One region of the Streptomyces sp. NPDC001709 genome, then DNA from elsewhere that is predicted to be linked to it. Evidence: riboswitches for the same ligand, from Rfam matches in the RefSeq annotation. Region 1 holds a riboswitch; the other holds the start of a gene.
What was found. A riboswitch is a leader RNA that binds a small molecule or an ion and turns the genes downstream of it on or off. The one in region 1 is predicted to bind glycine.
Positions count from the first base shown of each region.

Region 1 (8,582 bases):
CGGGACGCCGGACAACACCGCGGTGCGCTGCGCCCTGTGGCGGGCGATGCACGTCCAGGTCGACCCGCCGCCCCACGTCCTGGAGGACGAGATCGGCCTCCGGATCGCGGACCCCGGACCGGACTGGCGCGACCGCCCGGACATGGACCCGAGCGCCACCAGGGGGTTCCGCGCGGCCATGGTGGCCCGCGCCCGCTTCATCGAGGACCTGGTCGCCGAGCAGGCCGACCGCGGCGTCGACCAGTACGTCGTCCTGGGCGCCGGCCTGGACACCTTCGCCCAGCGCAAGCCGGAGACCGCCTCCCGCCTGCGGGTCTTCGAGATCGACCAGCCGGGCCCGCAGGCCTTCAAGCGCCGCCGCCTGGCCGAACTCGGCCTTGGCGTCCCGGACGGGCTGCACCTGGTGCCGGTGGACTTCGAGGCGGACGGCGAGTCCTGGCCGACGCGGCTCACCGCGGCCGGATTCGATGCCGGACGGCCGGCGGTGATCACCTCCACCGGCGTCACCATGTACCTCACCAAGGAGGCCACGGCGGCCACCCTGCGCCAGATCGCCGCGCTGGCACCCGGCTCGACCCTCGCCATGACCTTCCTGCTGCCGGAAGAGCTGGTGGACGAGCGCGACCGTGCCGGCCTCAAGGCCAGCGAGACGGGCGCCCGCGCCTCCGGCACCCCGTTCCGCAGCTTCTACACCCCCGGCGACATGCTGAACCTCGCCCGCGAGGCCGGCTTCACAGACGTCCGGCACATCCCGGGCACCTCACTCGCCGAACGCTACTTCGCGGCCCGCCCCGACGGCCTGCGCCCGTCGACCGGGGAGGATCTGCTCCTGGCCCGGACCTGAGCGAGCCGACGCCGGCGGGGAGCCCGCGTGCGCAGTCACCGAGCTCCCCGACGAGTCCGGGCTCCCGACGAGTCCGGACTCCCCACGCTCAGCACTCGATGATGTTGACCGCCAGCCCGCCCCGGGCCGTCTCCTTGTACTTCACCGACATGTCCGCGCCCGTGTCCTTCATGGTCTTGATGACCTTGTCGAGGGACACCTTGTGGGAGCCGTCGCCGCGCATGGCCATCTTGGCGGCGGTGACCGCCTTCACCGCGGCCATGCCGTTGCGCTCGATGCACGGGATCTGGACCAGGCCGCCGACCGGGTCGCAGGTCAGGCCGAGGTTGTGCTCCATGCCGATCTCGGCCGCGTTCTCGACCTGCTCGGAGGAGCCGCCGAGGACCTCGGCCAGTGCGCCCGCGGCCATCGAGCAGGCGGAGCCGACCTCGCCCTGGCAACCGACCTCGGCGCCGGAGATGGAGGCGTTCTCCTTGAAAAGCATGCCGATCGCGCCCGCAGCCAGCAGGAAGCGGACGACGCCGTCCTCGTCGGCGCCGGGGACGAAGTTGATGTAGTAGTGCAGGACCGCCGGGATGATGCCGGCCGCGCCGTTCGTGGGGGCCGTGACGACGCGGCCGCCCGCCGCGTTCTCCTCGTTCACCGCCATCGCGTAGAGCGTGATCCACTCCATCGCGTGCGCCGGCGCGTCGCCCTCGGCGCGCAGCTGTCGGGCGGAGACGGCCGCGCGGCGGCGGACCTTCAGACCGCCGGGCAGGATGCCCTCGCGGGACATGCCGCGCCGGACGCACTCGCGCATCACCCGCCAGATCTCCAGCAGGCCCTCGCGTATCTCCGTCTCCGTGCGCCAGGCCCGTTCGTTCTCCAGCATCAGGGAGGAGATCGACAGGCCCGTCTCCTTCGTCAGGCGCAGCAGCTCGTCGCCCGTGCGGAAGGGGTACTTCAGGACCGTGTCGTCCAGCTTGATCCGGTCCGCGCCGACCGCCTCCTCGTCCACGACGAAGCCGCCGCCGACCGAGTAGTAGGTCTTCGAGAGCAGTTCCGCGCCGCCGGCGTCGTACGCCCACAGCGTCATGCCGTTGGCGTGGTACGGCAGGGCCTTGCGGCGGTGCAGCACGAGGTCCTTGTCGAAGTCGAACGCGATCTCGTGCTCGCCCAGCAGGCTGATCCGGCCTTCGGCCTTGATCGCCTCCACGCGCGCGTCCGCGGTCTCCACGTCCACCGTGCGCGGCGAGTCGCCGGTCAGGCCGAGCAGGACGGCCTTCGGGGTGCCGTGGCCGTGCCCGGTCGCGCCCAGGGAGCCGTACAGCTCGGTGCGGACGGAGGCGACCTGCTCCAGGACGCCTTCGTTGCGCAGTCTGCGGGCGAACATCCGCGCCGCACGCATCGGGCCGACCGTGTGGGAGCTGGACGGGCCGATGCCGATCGAGAACAGGTCGAAGACCGAGATGGCCACGGTCACTCCTCAAGACAGGGGGTGGCGGGGCACCCTCCGGGATCCTCCGTCGGGCGCCCCACCGGGGACTTACTTGTCCGGGTCTACTTGGTCAGGCCCGGGTACAGCGGGTGCTTGTCGGCGAGCGCCTTCACGCGCGCCTTGAGGGCCTCGGCGTCGTAGGACGGCTTCAGCGCCTCGGCGATCACGTCCGCGACCTCGGCGAAGTCCTCGGCCGTGAAGCCGCGGGTCGCCAGGGCGGGCGTGCCGATCCGCAGGCCCGACGTCACCATCGGGGGCCGCGGGTCGTTCGGGACCGCGTTGCGGTTGACCGTGATGCCGACCTCGTGGAGACGGTCCTCGGCCTGCTGCCCGTCCAGCTCGGACTCGCGCAGATCCACCAGGATCAGGTGCACGTCCGTGCCGCCGGACAGCACGTTCACCCCGGCCTCGCGGGCGTCCGCCGCCGTCAGGCGCTCGGCGAGGATGCGGGCACCCTCCACGGTACGACGCTGGCGCTCCTTGAACTCCTCCGAGGCCGCGACCTTGAAGGAGACCGCCTTCGCCGCGATCACGTGCTCCAGGGGACCGCCCTGGAAGCCCGGGAAGACGGACGAGTTCAGCTTCTTCGCGAAGTCCTTGCCGCGCGCGAGGATGATGCCGCCGCGCGGACCGCCCAGCGTCTTGTGGGTGGTGGAGGTCACCACGTCGGCGTACGGCACCGGGTTCGCGTGCAGACCGGCCGCGACCAGGCCCGCGAAGTGCGCCATGTCGACCCACAGGTAGGCCTCGACCTCGTCGGCGATCCGGCGGAACTCGGCGAAGTCCAGCTCACGCGGGTACGCCGACCAGCCCGCGATGATCACCTTCGGGCGGTGCTCCTTGGCGAGCCGCTCGACCTCGGCCATGTCGACCAGACCGGTGCCGGCGTCCACGTGGTACGCGACCACGTTGAACTGCTTGCCGGAGAAGTTCAGGCGCATGCCGTGGGTCAGGTGGCCGCCGTGGGCGAGGTCCAGGCCGAGGATGGTGTCCCCGGGCTGGGCGAGCGCGAACAGGGCCGCCTGGTTGGCGGAGGCGCCGGAGTGGGGCTGGACGTTGGCGTACTCGGCGCCGAACAGCTCCTTGAGCCGGTCGATCGCGATCTGCTCGGCGACGTCGACGTGCTCGCAGCCGCCGTAGTAGCGGCGGCCCGGGTAGCCCTCGGCGTACTTGTTGGTGAGGACGGAACCCTGCGCCTCCATCACCGCGAGCGGCGCGAAGTTCTCGGAGGCGATCATCTCCAGCGTGGACTGCTGGCGGCCGAGCTCGGCGTCGACCGCGGCGGCGATCTCCGGGTCCAGCTCGTGCAGGGACGTGTTCAGGACAGTCATGCGGTTACGGCTCCTCAGCCGGCGTTCTGGGCGGTGTACTCGTCGGCGGAGAGCAGGTCGGCCGGCTCCTCCGCGACGCGCACCTTGAACAGCCAGCCGCCCTCGAAGGGGGCCGAGTTCACCAGCGACGGGTCGTTGACGACGTCCTCGTTGATCTCGGTGACCTCACCGGTGACCGGCGAGTACAGGTCGGAGACCGACTTGGTCGACTCCAGCTCGCCGCAGGTCTCGCCCGCGGTCACGGTGGAGCCGACCTCGGGGAGCTGGGCGTAGACCACATCGCCGAGCGCGTTGGCCGCGAACTCGGTGATGCCGACCGTCGAGACGCCGTCCTCGGCGGCCGACAGCCACTCGTGCTCCTTGCTGTAGCGCAGCTGCTGGGGGTTGCTCATGGCCTGAATTCTCCTGTACGCGCGGGAATGCTGATGAAGGGGGACTGCTGAAGCCGCTGGTGAGCAGCGGAAACGTGCGCGGGGTCACACGGTGACCGCACCCAGTGTCTACTTCTGGCGCTTGTAGAACGGCAGTGCCACGACCTCGTACGGTTCGTGGCTGCCCCGGATGTCCACGCCGACGCCCTCGGTGCCCGGCGCCGCGTGCGCGGCGTCGACGTAGGCCATGGCGATCGGCTTGCCCAGGGTGGGGGAGGGGGCGCCGGAGGTGATCTCGCCGATCACCTCGCCGCCCGCGACGACGGCGTACCCGGCGCGCGGCACCCGGCGGCCCTCGGCGATGAGACCGACGAGGACCCGCGGCGGGTTCTCCTGGGCGCGGGAAGCGGCCTCGGCGAGCGCCTCGCGCCCGACGAAGTCGCCCTCCTTCTCGAACTTCACCACCCGGCCGAGCCCGGCGTCGAAGGGGGTGAGCGAGGTGGTCAGCTCGTGCCCGTACAGCGGCATGCCCGCCTCCAGGCGCAGGGTGTCCCGGCAGGACAGGCCGCACGGGACCAGACCGACGCCCTCGCCGGCCTTGGTCAGTGCCTGCCACAGCTCGACCGCGTGCTCGGGCTTCACGAACAGCTCGAAGCCGTCCTCGCCGGTGTACCCGGTGCGGGCGATGAGGGCCGGGACGCCGGCGACCGTGCCGGGCAGGCCGGCGTAGTACTTCAGGCCGTCGAGGTCGGCGTCGGTGAGGGACTTCAGGATGCCGGGCGACTCGGGGCCCTGGACGGCGATCAAGGCGTACGCGTCCCGGTCGTCGCGCACCTCGGCGTCGAAGCCGGCGGAACGCTCGACCAGGGCGTCCAGCACCACCTGGGCGTTGGAGGCGTTGGCGACGACCATGTACTCGGTCTCGGCGAGCCGGTAGACGATCAGGTCGTCCAGGATGCCGCCGTCGGCCCGGCAGATCATGGTGTAGCGGGCGCGGCCCACGCCGACGGAGGCGATGTTGCCGACCAGGGCGAAGTTCAGCAGGGCGGCCGCCTGGGCGCCGGTGACGGTGATCTCGCCCATGTGGGAGAGGTCGAAGAGCCCCGCCTTCGTCCGTACGGCGACGTGCTCGTCGCGCTCGGAGCCGTAGCGCAGGGGCATGTCCCAGCCGGCGAAGTCGGTCATCGTCGCACCGAGCGAGCGATGCAGCGCATCCAGCGCGGTATGACGGAGTTCGGTACTGCTCATCGGTCGGTCGTCTCCCAAGGAATGACAGGCGAGGAACGTTCCTCCCCATCTGTCATCGGAACCTGAGAGGTTCGCCAGGACCGCCACAGGGACGATCGCGGCTTGCACCTTGGGTGGAGCCACTGACACAGCGGCCCGCTTTTCAGATGTGCCTCGCCCGCGCGGTAACGGGGCCTGAGAGATTCAAGGGAGGGACTTGCTCCTTCGGCGCCCCAGCGAAGGCTGCTGGGGACTCTCCCGCGCGGATTCAAGCGGCCGGTATGCAGTTGGCGGCCACATCATTGCACGGCGAGCGGGCTTTTGTAACCGACCTGTGGCAGGACGCGGACCCCGCCACCGACATCGTCCATTACCTTCTCTTTACGCATTTCGGGAACGAGGATTGCCGAGCCGACAGGGGAGGACGATCACGGTGAACAGGACCCCGTTGTACGCCACCGTCACTACCGGCACCACGGGCACCGCGGTGCCGAGGCAACGCCCCGGCCCGCTCCCGGTCGTCCGCGATCTGCGCGACCGCGCCGGCCGCGGCCCGCGCGCCCTGGTGTTCGGCCCCAGCGACCTGGTCGTGATCACCGGCCTGCCCGGCAGCGGCAAGTCCACCCTGATGCACCGCGCGGTCACGGGCCGCCGCATCGACTCCCAGGACACGCGGGACCGCTGGGACGCCCGCGCCCCCCGTCTGCTGCCCTACGCCCTCTACCGGCCCCTGGTGCGCCTCGCCCACTACGCCGGCCTGCGCCGCGTCCTGCGCGCCGGGGAGGGCGTCGTCGTGCACGACTGCGGCACCCAGCCCTGGGTGCGCGTCTGGCTCGCCCGCGAGGCGCGCCGCCGCGGCGGCACCCTCCACCTCCTCCTGCTCGACGTCACTCCCGAGACCGCCCGCGAGGGCCAGCACGAGCGCGGCCGGACCGTCTCCTCCTACGCCTTCCACCGCCACCGGCGTACGACCACCCGGCTGCTCACCGCGATCGAGCGCGGCGAGCTGCCCGCGGGCTGCGGCTCGGCCACCCTGCTGGACCGCCCGGCGGCGAACGCCCTGCACCGGATCGAGTTCACGGGGTCGGCCGCTGTCACAGCCAACCGCTAGCCTTCTTGGTCACAGAGTGATTCCCAGCAGGCGGTAGGCAGATGGACTTCCCGGCGGACATTCCCGCGGACTTCCCGGCACAGGCGCACCCCCAGCCGCACGGCGGCTGGCCCGGCAACGAGCTGGAGGAGGTGCTCTCGGCCTCCCTCGGCATACCCGCCGCGGCCGGCCGGATCATCGAGGTGCTGGGCCGCAGCCTGCTCTGGATCCCGCTGCCGAGCGGCGGCGGCCCGGACAGCGGCCCGCTCGACCTGCCCACGCTGGACATCGAGGGCCAGGTGTACGTCCCGGTGTTCAGCTCCGAGGAGCAGCTGCACCAGGCGGCCGGCTCCCACATGCCCTACACCATCGCCCCGGCCGTGGAGTTCGCCCGCGGCCTGCCCCCGCAGGTCGGTATCGCCGTGAACCCCGACGCGCTGGTCGGCATCCCGCTGCCGCCCGCTGCGGTGGCCGAGCTGTGCCGGACCGGCCGTACCCCGCTCGACGGCCCCGCCACCGGCGGCCGGGTCCGCCTGTTCGAGCCCGACTGGCAGGACGACCCGGTCGACTTCCTCTCCGCCGCGTCCGCCGAGTTCGCCGAGACCGGCGTGGTCCTCACCGCCCGCCGCTGCCTGGCCGCCATAGAGACGGACGACCCGGTGATGTTCGTAGGCGTGGAACTGTCCCAGTGGGAGGGCGACCTGCGCACCCTCCCCATGCAGGCCCTGGGCAGAGCCCTCGGTAAAGTCCCGGTCAAATGGCCGGTCAACCTGGTCCTCCTGGACGTGACGGACGACCCGGTGGCCGAATGGCTGAGGTCGAAGGTCCGCCCCTTCTATCAGTACGGTCACTGAGGCGCGCCCCAAAGGGGCGCGGGGAACTGCGCGACAAGCCACAACGCACCCGCACCCGCGCACGCACCCGGGGCCCCGAGCTATTGGGCGCTTAAGCTGTCCCCAAACGCGGGGCACAGAAAAGAGAAGGGCACGACAGGTGAGCGCGAGCCACAGCGGCAGCGTCGAGCACATGCTGCGCCAGGTCACCCCCGGCCGCTACGACGCCTACGAGGCCCTGCTGCGCGCCCTCGCCACCCCGTCCGCCGGCCAGATCTGGATGCTCCTGTGGCACGGCCAGGCCGGCTCCCCGGACGCCCAGTACGGGAACATGGAGGTCGACGGCTTCCAGTACGCCCCCTGCGTCACCTCCGCCCAGGAACTCTCGGCCAGCGGCTGGAACCGGTCGTACGAGGTCGTCGACGGACTCGACGTCGCCCGCACCCTCTACCCCGACCACTACGGCCTCTGGCTCAACCCGCACTCCCCGGGCGGCGGCGTCGGCATCCCCTGGCTGGACCTGCGCCGTATCGCCACGGGCCTGGACCGCCAGCCCGCCGGCCCTCTCCGGCTGACCGAACCCGGCATCGAGATCCCGCAGTTCTACGCCCTGCTCGCGCAGAACGCCCACCGCACCCCGGCCCTGCGCTCGCTGCGCCGCGCCTGGGTGCAGCCGGCGCTCGGCGCGCCGTACCTCGCCATCGGTCTCGACGTGTACGACACCTCGCCGGCCGCCGTCGACTCGGTGCGCGCGATGATGCAGCAGTCCGCGGGCGCGGTCCCGGAGGGCCTGCCGGTGTCGACGGTCGCGATGACCGACGACTACGACCCGGTGGTCATGTGGATGCGGGCCAACGCCCGCCCCTTCTACGACCGCGAGGCCCACGCGGCCCCGCCGCAACCCCAGCTCCAGGCCTCTCCCCAAGCGCAGGCGCCGGCCGCCGGCTACGGCTATCCGCCGGTCCACGGCAGCTACTGACCTGCGAGGACGGGCCGCGCGGCCCCCTCCTCTGGGTGGTTTGCCCCACTTCGTGCTGTCCGTTCGCCGTAACTACCTGTCCGCATAACAGGAAACGCCAGCTTGCATCACGGTTGCGCATCCATTCCCCGTCAAGGCTGGCGGCTGATCGCGCAAGCGTTGAAGACTCCCCCTTCAAGGGGTTCGCCCCTGTGTACGACGGACTGTTTGATGCCGCTACCAGCGGCAAGTGCGGGCCGGCTACAGCCGGTTGAGAGGGGTCCCAGCCTAATGACGGCACCATTGCACGAGCCGACCGCGGAAGCGGCCCCGGGCGCGGCCGAGGAAGCGGCGGTCGCGGCCGGCGAGGCGAAGGCCGTTCAGGGTCGCTCCCTGGGCCGGATCGCCTGGGAACGCCTCAAGCGGGACAAACTCGCCCTCACGGGCGGCA
Region 1 covers NZ_JBSFGB010000014.1:175,532-184,113, reverse strand. Annotated here, with positions in the region: gene ACWC0C_RS21950 (class I SAM-dependent methyltransferase) at 1-844, shown strand, start outside; gene ACWC0C_RS21945 (L-serine ammonia-lyase) at 933-2,300, opposite strand; gene glyA (serine hydroxymethyltransferase) at 2,384-3,652, opposite strand; gene gcvH (glycine cleavage system protein GcvH) at 3,667-4,044, opposite strand; gene gcvT (glycine cleavage system aminomethyltransferase GcvT) at 4,153-5,271, opposite strand; glycine riboswitch at 5,311-5,423, opposite strand; glycine riboswitch at 5,424-5,521, opposite strand; gene ACWC0C_RS21925 (AAA family ATPase) at 5,678-6,361, shown strand; gene ACWC0C_RS21920 (enhanced serine sensitivity protein SseB) at 6,403-7,194, shown strand; gene ACWC0C_RS21915 (enhanced serine sensitivity protein SseB C-terminal domain-containing protein) at 7,367-8,152, shown strand; gene ACWC0C_RS21910 (ABC transporter permease) at 8,423-8,582, shown strand, end outside.

Region 2 (8,582 bases), on a different contig from region 1:
GGCAGCTCGACTACTGGGCGCGCACCGGCCTGGTCGAGCCGAGCGTGCGGCCCGCGTACGGGTCGGGCACACAGCGTCTGTACAGCTTCCGGGACGTCGTCGTCCTGAAGATCGTGAAGCGGTTCCTGGACACCGGGGTCTCGCTGCAGAACATCCGCACGGCTGTCCAGCACCTCAGAGAACGCGGTTTCCGTGACCTGGAGCGGATGACGCTGATGAGCGACGGCGCCACGGTGTACGAGTGCACCTCGCCGGACGAGGTCCACGCCCTGCTCCAGGGCGGTCAGGGCATCTTCGGGATCGCCGTCGGCGTGGTGTGGCGGGACGTGGAAAGCGCGCTCTCCCAGCTGCACGGCGAGCGCATCGACACCGGCGAGACGCTCGTCGGGCACAACCCCGCGGACGAGCTGGCGCGGCGGCGCAACCGGGCGGTCTGACACCGGCGCGCTCCGGGACCCGGCATTGTCAGTGCCGTGGTGCAGCATCGGAGATGTGAGAAACGCGCCCACGATCCTGCATCTCGACATGGATGCCTTCTACGCCTCGGTGGAACAGGCATCCAAGCCGAGCCTGCGCGGGAAGGCGGTCGTCGTGGGCGGGCTCGGACCGCGCGGGGTGGTGGCCACCGCGTCGTACGAGGCACGGGTCTTCGGGGTCCACTCGGCGATGCCCATGGCCCAGGCACGCCGGCTGGCACCCAACGCCGCGTATCTGGTGCCGCGCTTCACCGTGTACCGGGCGATCAGCGAGCAGGTGATGGCGCTGCTGCGGGAGCTGTCGCCGCTGGTGGAGCCGCTCAGCCTGGACGAGGCGTTCGTGGACCTGGAGGCGGGCGGGACGGCCGGGGACGAGGAGTCGGCGCGGCTGGCCGGGATCAAGCTGCGCGCGGACATCCGGGCGGTCACGGGGCTCACCGGATCGGTGGGGCTCGCCGCCTCCAAGATGCTCGCCAAGATCGCCTCCGAGCAGGCCAAGCCGGACGGCCTGGTGGTCATCGACCCCGGCACCGAGCGGGCCCTGCTCGGCCCCATGCCGGTGCGGACCCTGCCCGGGGTCGGGCCGGCCACCGGGGACCATCTGCGCAGAGCCGGGATCACGACCGTTGAGGAGCTCGCCGAGGCCGGGGAGGACGAGCTGGTGCGACTGCTGGGCAAGGCGCACGGGCACGCGTTGTACGCCATGGCGCTGGCCCGCGACGAGCGGCCCGTGGTGGCCGAGCGCGAGGCGAAGTCGGTGTCGGTCGAGGACACCTACGACGTGGACATCCATGACCGGCTGCGGATCGGGCTGGAGGTGCAGCGGCTCGCCGACCGGTGCGTGGGGCGGCTGCGCGGGGCCGGGCTGTCGGGGCGGACCATAGTGCTGAAGGTGCGCAGGTACGACTTCTCGACGCTGACCCGCTCCGAGACGCTCAGGGGGCCCACGGACGATCCGGCGGTCGTCCGGGAGGCGGCGGCGCGGTTGCTGGACTCCGTGGACACCACGGGTGGGGTACGGCTGCTGGGTGTGGGCGTTTCCGGGCTCGCCGACTACACGCAGGAGGATCTGTTCGCACAGGCCATGCCCTCGCGGGCGGCGGAGGCGCCGGAGGAGGCCGAGGCCGAGGTTGTCGTAGAGCGGCCGGAGCCCGTCGAAAGGCACTGGCGGGCGGGACAGGACGTCAGGCACGCGGAGTACGGGCACGGGTGGGTGCAGGGGAGTGGGCTGGGACGGGTGACGGTGCGGTTCGAGACGCCGCAGTCGCCTCCGGGGAGGGTGCGGACGTTCCTCGTCGGGGATCCTGCGCTGGAGTCCGCTGATCCGTTGCCGTTGGTTGCGGATCTTTCCCACCCGCCCGCTCGTCTCGGTCGGTCGAGCAGTGACCGACACGGGGCTCCGCCCCGGACCCCAGGGGACGATCAGGTCTCCTCCGACCCCGCCAGCTTGCCGAAGTCGTGGTCCGGGGCTGAGGGAGGTGAGGCTACGTCGAGGCCGTAGTGGTGGTAGAGCTGGAGTTCCTGTTCGGGGGAGAGGTGGCGGCCCACGCCGAAGTCGGGGGCATCCTTGATCAGGGCGCGGTCGAAGGGGACGCGGAGGGAGCCTTCGACCAGTTCGCTCGGCTCCAGGGGGACGAAGGCGTCGCGGGAGAAGAGGCCGGTGCGTATGGCCGCCCACTCGGGCACGCCGGTCGCGTCGTCGAGGTAGACCTCGTCGATGGTGCCGATCTTGGTGCCATTGCGGTCGAACGCCTTGCGGCCGATCAGGTTGCGCGGATCGATCTCGGTCTGCACGGTCCCTCTCCCTCCACTTGGTCGCAACTCATCCGTAAGCACTACAAAAGAGCACATTCAGGGAGCCGGCCACTCGAGGGCTCGGGCGTTGACCCCGCTGGTAGGCTGACAGCGGCTGCTGACCCCGTGCGGGAGAGTCCTCCGACCACCTCGGAGGCGCCGAAGGAGCAAATCCTCCCCGGAATCTCTCAGGCTCACGTACCGCACGGACGAGGTCACTCTGGAAAGCAGGGCGGGTGTCGACGGCTCCCGCCCTCACCGACGGTGAAAGCCGGGGCATACCCGGTGAAGCTCTCAGGTTGAGATGACAGAGGGGGAGGCCGTCCGGGCACCCGCGCCGTGGTGCCCTTCGAAGGTCGTGTCAGACCAGGAGGCCTCCGCAATGACCGCCCATCGCATTCCGCTCTCGGAGCTCGAAGCGGGCATCCCGTTCGAGCAGCGCCACATCGGGCCCGACCAGGAGGCGCGGGCCAAGATGCTCGCCCAGGTCGGCTACGGCTCGCTGGACGAGCTGACCGCCGCGGCGGTCCCGGATGTGATCAAGAACGCCGACGCCCTCGACCTGCCGGGCGCCCGCACCGAGGCCGAGGTGCTTGCCGAGCTGCGCTCGCTCGCCGACCGCAACCAGGTCCTCGATTCCATGATCGGGCTCGGGTACTACGGGACGTTCACTCCGCCGGTCATCCTGCGCAACGTCATGGAGAACCCGGCCTGGTACACGGCCTACACGCCCTACCAGCCGGAGATCTCCCAGGGGCGGCTCGAAGCCCTGCTGAACTTCCAGACCGTGGTCGCCGACCTGACCGGTCTGCCCACCTCGGGTGCCTCCCTCCTCGACGAGGGCACCGCCGCCGCCGAGGCCATGGCGCTCTCGCGGCGCATGGGCAAGAACAAGAAGGGCCTGTTCCTGGTCGACGCGGACGCCCTGCCGCAGACCATCGCCGTCATCGAGACGCGCGCCGAGCCGACCGGGGTCGAGGTCGTCGTCGCCGACCTCAGCGACGGTATCCCGGCCGACATCGCCGCGCGTGAGATCAACGGCGTGCTGATCCAGTACCCGGGCGCCTCCGGTGCCGTCCGGGACATCAAGCCGGTCATCGACCAGGCGCATGAGCTCGGCGCGCTCGTCACCGTCGCCGCCGATCTGCTCGCCCTGACCCTGCTGACCTCCCCGGGCGAGCTGGGTGCGGACATCGCCGTCGGCACGACCCAGCGCTTCGGCGTGCCGATGGGCTTCGGCGGTCCGCACGCCGGCTACATGGCGGTGCACGAGAAGTTCGCGCGCAGCCTGCCCGGCCGCCTGGTGGGCGTCTCCGTCGACGCGGACGGGAACAAGGCCTACCGGCTCGCCCTGCAGACGCGTGAGCAGCACATCCGCCGTGAGAAGGCGACCAGTAACATCTGCACCGCGCAGGTGCTGCTCGCCGTGATGGCCGGCATGTACGCCGTCTACCACGGGCCGGAGGGGCTCAAGGCCATCGCCGGGCGGACGCACCGGTACGCCACGATCCTCGCCGAGGGGCTGAAGGCCGGCGGCGTCGAGATCGTCCACGGCGCCTTCTTCGACACCATCACCGCGCGCGTGCCCGGCAAGGCCGCCGACGTCGTCGCCGCCGCCCGGGAGAACGGGGTCAACCTCCACCTGGTCGACGCCGACCATGTCACCCTGGCCTGTGACGAGACCACCAAGCGGGCCCAGCTGGCCGCCGTGTGGTCCGCCTTCGGGGTCGAGGGCGACATCGAGGCGCTGGATGCGACCGCCGAGGACACCCTGCCCGAGGCGCTGCTGCGCACCGACTCCTACCTCACCCACCCGGTCTTCCACGATTACCGCTCCGAGACCGCGATGCTGCGCTACCTGCGCAGGCTGGCCGACCGCGACTACGCGCTCGACCGCGGCATGATCCCGCTGGGCTCCTGCACCATGAAGCTCAACGCGACCACGGAGATGGAGCCGGTCACCTGGCCCGAGTTCGGCCAGCTGCACCCCTTCGCCCCGGCCGAGCAGGCGCAGGGCTACCTGACGCTCATCCGCGAGCTGGAGGAACGTCTCGCCGAGGTCACCGGGTACGACAAGGTCTCCCTCCAGCCGAACGCCGGTTCGCAGGGCGAGCTGGCCGGTCTGCTCGCCGTACGCGGCTACCACCGCGCCAACGGCGACGAGCAGCGCACCGTCTGCCTGATCCCCTCCTCCGCGCACGGCACCAACGCGGCCAGCGCCGTGATGGCCGGCATGAAGGTCGTCGTCGTCAAGACCGCCGAGGACGGCGAGATCGACGTCGAGGACCTGCGGGCGAAGATCGAGCAGTACCGCGACGAGCTGGCGGTGCTGATGATCACCTACCCGTCCACGCACGGTGTGTTCGAGGAGCACGTCGCCGACATCTGCGCCCAGGTGCACGAGGCCGGCGGCCAGGTGTACGTCGACGGCGCCAACCTCAACGCCCTGGTCGGCCTCGCCAAGCCGGGCCACTTCGGCGGTGACGTCTCGCACCTGAACCTGCACAAGACGTTCTGCATCCCGCACGGCGGCGGTGGTCCGGGCGTCGGCCCGGTCGGTGTGCGCGCACACCTGGCGCCGTACCTGCCGAACCACCCGATGCAGCCGGCTGCCGGCCCGGAGACGGGCGTGGGCCCGATCTCGGCGGCGCCGTGGGGCAGCGCGGGCATCCTGCCGATCTCCTGGGCGTACGTCCGCCTGATGGGCGGCGAGGGTCTCAAGCGCGCCACGCAGGTGGCCGTGCTCTCCGCGAACTACGTGGCCAAGCGCCTGGAGCCGCACTACCCGGTGCTCTACACCGGTCCCGGCAACCTGGTCGCGCACGAGTGCATCATCGACCTGCGTCCGCTGACCAAGGCGACCGGCGTCAGCGTGGACGACGTCGCCAAGCGGCTCATCGACTACGGCTTCCACGCGCCGACCATGTCCTTCCCGGTGGCCGGCACGCTGATGATCGAGCCGACCGAGTCCGAGGACCTGGCCGAGCTGGACCGTTTCTGCGACGCGATGATCGCCATCCGCGCGGAGATCGAGAAGGTCGGCGCGGGTGAGTGGCCGGCGGAGGACAACCCGCTGCGCAACGCCCCGCACACCGCGGCCGCGCTCGGCGGTGAGTGGACGCACGCCTACAGCCGTGGGGAGGCCGTCTTCCCGGCCGGTGTCTCGGCCGCCGACAAGTACTGGCCGCCGGTGCGCCGTATCGACCAGGCCTTCGGCGACCGCAACCTGGTGTGCTCCTGCCCGCCGCTGGACGCCTACGAGGACTGAGCGAGCGGTGGTGCGCAGGGCCCCGTCCGGTTTCCGGGCGGGGCCCTCGCCGTGTCAGGCCGTCGCCAGCGCCACCTCGGTGGACTTGATCAGGGCGACCACGGAGGAGCCGGCGGAGAGACCGAGGTCGGAGGCCGACTCCTTGGTGATGGCGGAGGTCATCGAACCGCCCTGGATCGAGATCTTCACGGTGGCCATCGCGGCGCCGGTCGCGATGTCGGTGACGGTGCCCGGCAGCTGGTTGCGGATCGAGACGCGGTCGATCGGGGCGGTGGCCAGGGAGACCTCGGTGGACTTCACCAGGGCCCGTACCGGGGAGCCTTCGGACAGGCCGAGGTCCCGGGCCGCCTCCAGGGTGATCGCTGCGGTCAGGTCCTGACCGCCGTCCAGACGGATCTTCACGGTGGCCATGGCCTCGCCCGGCTGGATCGCGGTGACCGTGCCGGGGAGCTGGTTGCGGATGCTCAGGGTCATGGACCTCACCGTAGAGCGGCCGCCCGTTCAGGCCGGGTATGCGTGAGTCTGGGTTGCTTTGACCGTCGCCCAGACAGCGGCGCCCGGGTGCAGACCGAGGTCGGCGGCGGCGACCGTGGTGAGGTCCGCGGCGAGGGGGAGTTCGCCGGTGAGGCCGGCGCGGATCTGGTCGCCGTGGGTCTCCAGGCCGGCCACCTCGCAGCGCCAGAGGTTACGGGCGCTGGCGCCGGTGGGCCGGTCCCGGAAGAGGGTGACCGCGGACGGCGGGAACGCCACGAACACCGGGCCGGACAGGTCTTCCGTAGTGGTGATCGAGGGGCCCGCGTCGAGTCGTACCGCGTGTCCGTCCGCCTGGCCCCGGTAGAGGTTGAGGCCGACGAGCTGGGCGATGTAGTCGGTGCGCGGATGGCGGGCGATGTCGGCCGGGGTGCCCTCCTGGACGACCCGGCCGTGCTCTATGACGACCAGGCGGTCCGCGAGCACCATGGCGTCCAGCGGATCGTGTGTGACCAGGACGGCGACCGCCTCGAACTCGGCCAGGTGGCGGCGGAGTTGGGCACGGACCTCCAGGCGGGTGCGGGCGTCCAGGGCGGCCAGCGGCTCGTCCAGGAGCAGCAGCCGGGGGTGCGTGGCCAGGGCGCGGGCGAGGGCCACGCGCTGGGCCTGCCCGCCGGACAGGCGCCGGGGCTTGGCGCCCGCGTGGCCGGCCAGGCCCATGCGGTCCAGCCAGGCCGCTGCCTGCGCGCGGGCCTCGGCCTTGCTCGCGCCCTGGCAGCGCGGGCCGAAGGCGACGTTGTCCAGGGCGGACAGGTGCGGGAAGAGCAGGTAGTCCTGGAAGACGACGCCGACCGGGCGGGACTCCGGAGGGGTGCGGTCCAGGGTCGTGCCGTCCAGACGCAGATGGCCGTCGGTGAGGGGGGTGAGTCCGGCGAGGGCGCGCAGGGCCGTGGTCTTCCCGGCGCCGTTGGGTCCGAGGAGGGCGACGACGTCTCCGGGAGCGGCGGTGAGCGTCATGTCCAGACGGAATGAGGGGCGGTCGACGACGAGGTGGGCGTCCAGGCCGGTGGTCGGCCGCGGCTGTGGGAGGGGGGTGGGGGGCTGGTCCTCGGCGGTTGCGGGTGTGGGGCGGGGGTCTGTCATCGCGTTGTCATCCAACGGTCTCGCAGACCCGCCAGCACCGCGATCGACACCACCAGCAGGACCAGGCTGAGGGAGACGGCGGCGTCGGGGTCGTTCTGCAGGGCCAGGTAGACCGCGAGGGGCATGGTCTGGGTGCGGCCGGGGAAGTTGCCCGCGAAGGTGATCGTCGCGCCGAACTCGCCGAGCGCGCGGGCCCAGGCCAGGACCGCGCCCGCCGCGATGCCCGGCGCGATCAGCGGCAGGGTGACCCGGCGGAACGCGGTGAAGCGGGACGCGCCGAGCGTGGTCGCCGCCTCCTCGAAGCGCGGGTCGGCCGCACGCAGGGTCCCCTCGACGCTGATGACCAGGAACGGCATCGCGACGAACGCCTCCGCGATCACGACCCCGGTGGTGGTGAACGGCAGAGTGATCCCGAACCAGGCGTCCAGCCACTTGCCGATCACCCCGTTGCGGCCGAGGGCCAGCAGCAGGGCCACGCCGCCGACCACCGGTGGCAGCACAAGGGGCAGGGTCACCAGGGCTCGTACGAACCCGCGGCCGGGGAACTGCGTACGGGCCAGCAGCCAGGCCAGCGGCACGCCCAGGACGAGGCTGACGGCCGTTGCCGCCGTGGCGCTGACCAGGGACAACTGGAGTGCCTGCCACACCTCGGTGCTGGACAGCCGGCCCGGCAGGCCGCGCCAGGGGGCGCGGGCGAGCAGCGCGACCAGCGGCAGCAGCAGGAACGCCAGCGCCAGCAGGCCCGGCAGCAGCAGCGGCAACGGCGCCCCGCGTCGGCCCCCCGTGCCGACGCGGCGACGCCGCGGCCGGTCCGTGCGGGGACCGGTCGCGGCGCCGGGCTTGTGGAGCGAGGTCACGGCTTGAGGAACCCGGCCCCGCTCAGCACCTTCTGGCCCTCGGCGGACTGCACGAGGGCGATGAAAGCCTTGGCGGTCTCGGTGTTCTGCGCGTTCTTCAGCAGGACGATCGGGTAGTCGTTGATCGCCTTGGCGGACTCGGGGAACTCCACGCCCTCCACCTTGCCACCCGCGGACTTCACATCGGTCTTGTAGACGACCGCGGCGTCCGCCTCCTTCAGCTCCACCTTGTTCAGGGCGGACTTGACGTCCTGCTCGTAGGAGGCAGGGGTGAGCTTGAGCTTGGCGGCGTCCAGGGCCTTCTGGGCCGCGGCCCCGCACGGCACCGTCTTGTCGCACAGCACGACCTTCAGGCCGGACTTGGTGAGGTCCTTCAGGGAGGACACCTTGTCGGGGTTGCCCGGCAGGGTGGCGATCTCCAGCTGGTTGCGGACGAAGGTGGCCGGGGTGCCGGCCGCGTCCTTCTTGTCCGTCACGATCTTCATGGTCTTGGGGCTGGCGGCGGCGAACACATCCGCCGGGGCGCCGCCGGTGATGCTCGCGGCGAGCGTGTCGCTGCCGCCGAAGTTGAAG
Region 2 covers NZ_JBSFGB010000009.1:8,432-17,013, forward strand. Annotated here, with positions in the region: gene ACWC0C_RS15935 (MerR family transcriptional regulator) at 1-437, shown strand, start outside; gene ACWC0C_RS15940 (DNA polymerase IV) at 493-1,977, shown strand; gene ACWC0C_RS15945 (PRC-barrel domain-containing protein) at 1,899-2,270, opposite strand; glycine riboswitch at 2,390-2,484, shown strand; gene gcvP (aminomethyl-transferring glycine dehydrogenase) at 2,653-5,538, shown strand; gene ACWC0C_RS15955 (TOBE domain-containing protein) at 5,593-6,012, opposite strand; gene ACWC0C_RS15960 (ABC transporter ATP-binding protein) at 6,040-7,152, opposite strand; gene modB (molybdate ABC transporter permease subunit) at 7,149-8,009, opposite strand; gene modA (molybdate ABC transporter substrate-binding protein) at 8,006-8,582, opposite strand, start outside.
Region 2: another riboswitch for glycine. It lies ahead of gcvP (aminomethyl-transferring glycine dehydrogenase); the one in region 1 lies ahead of gcvT (glycine cleavage system aminomethyltransferase GcvT).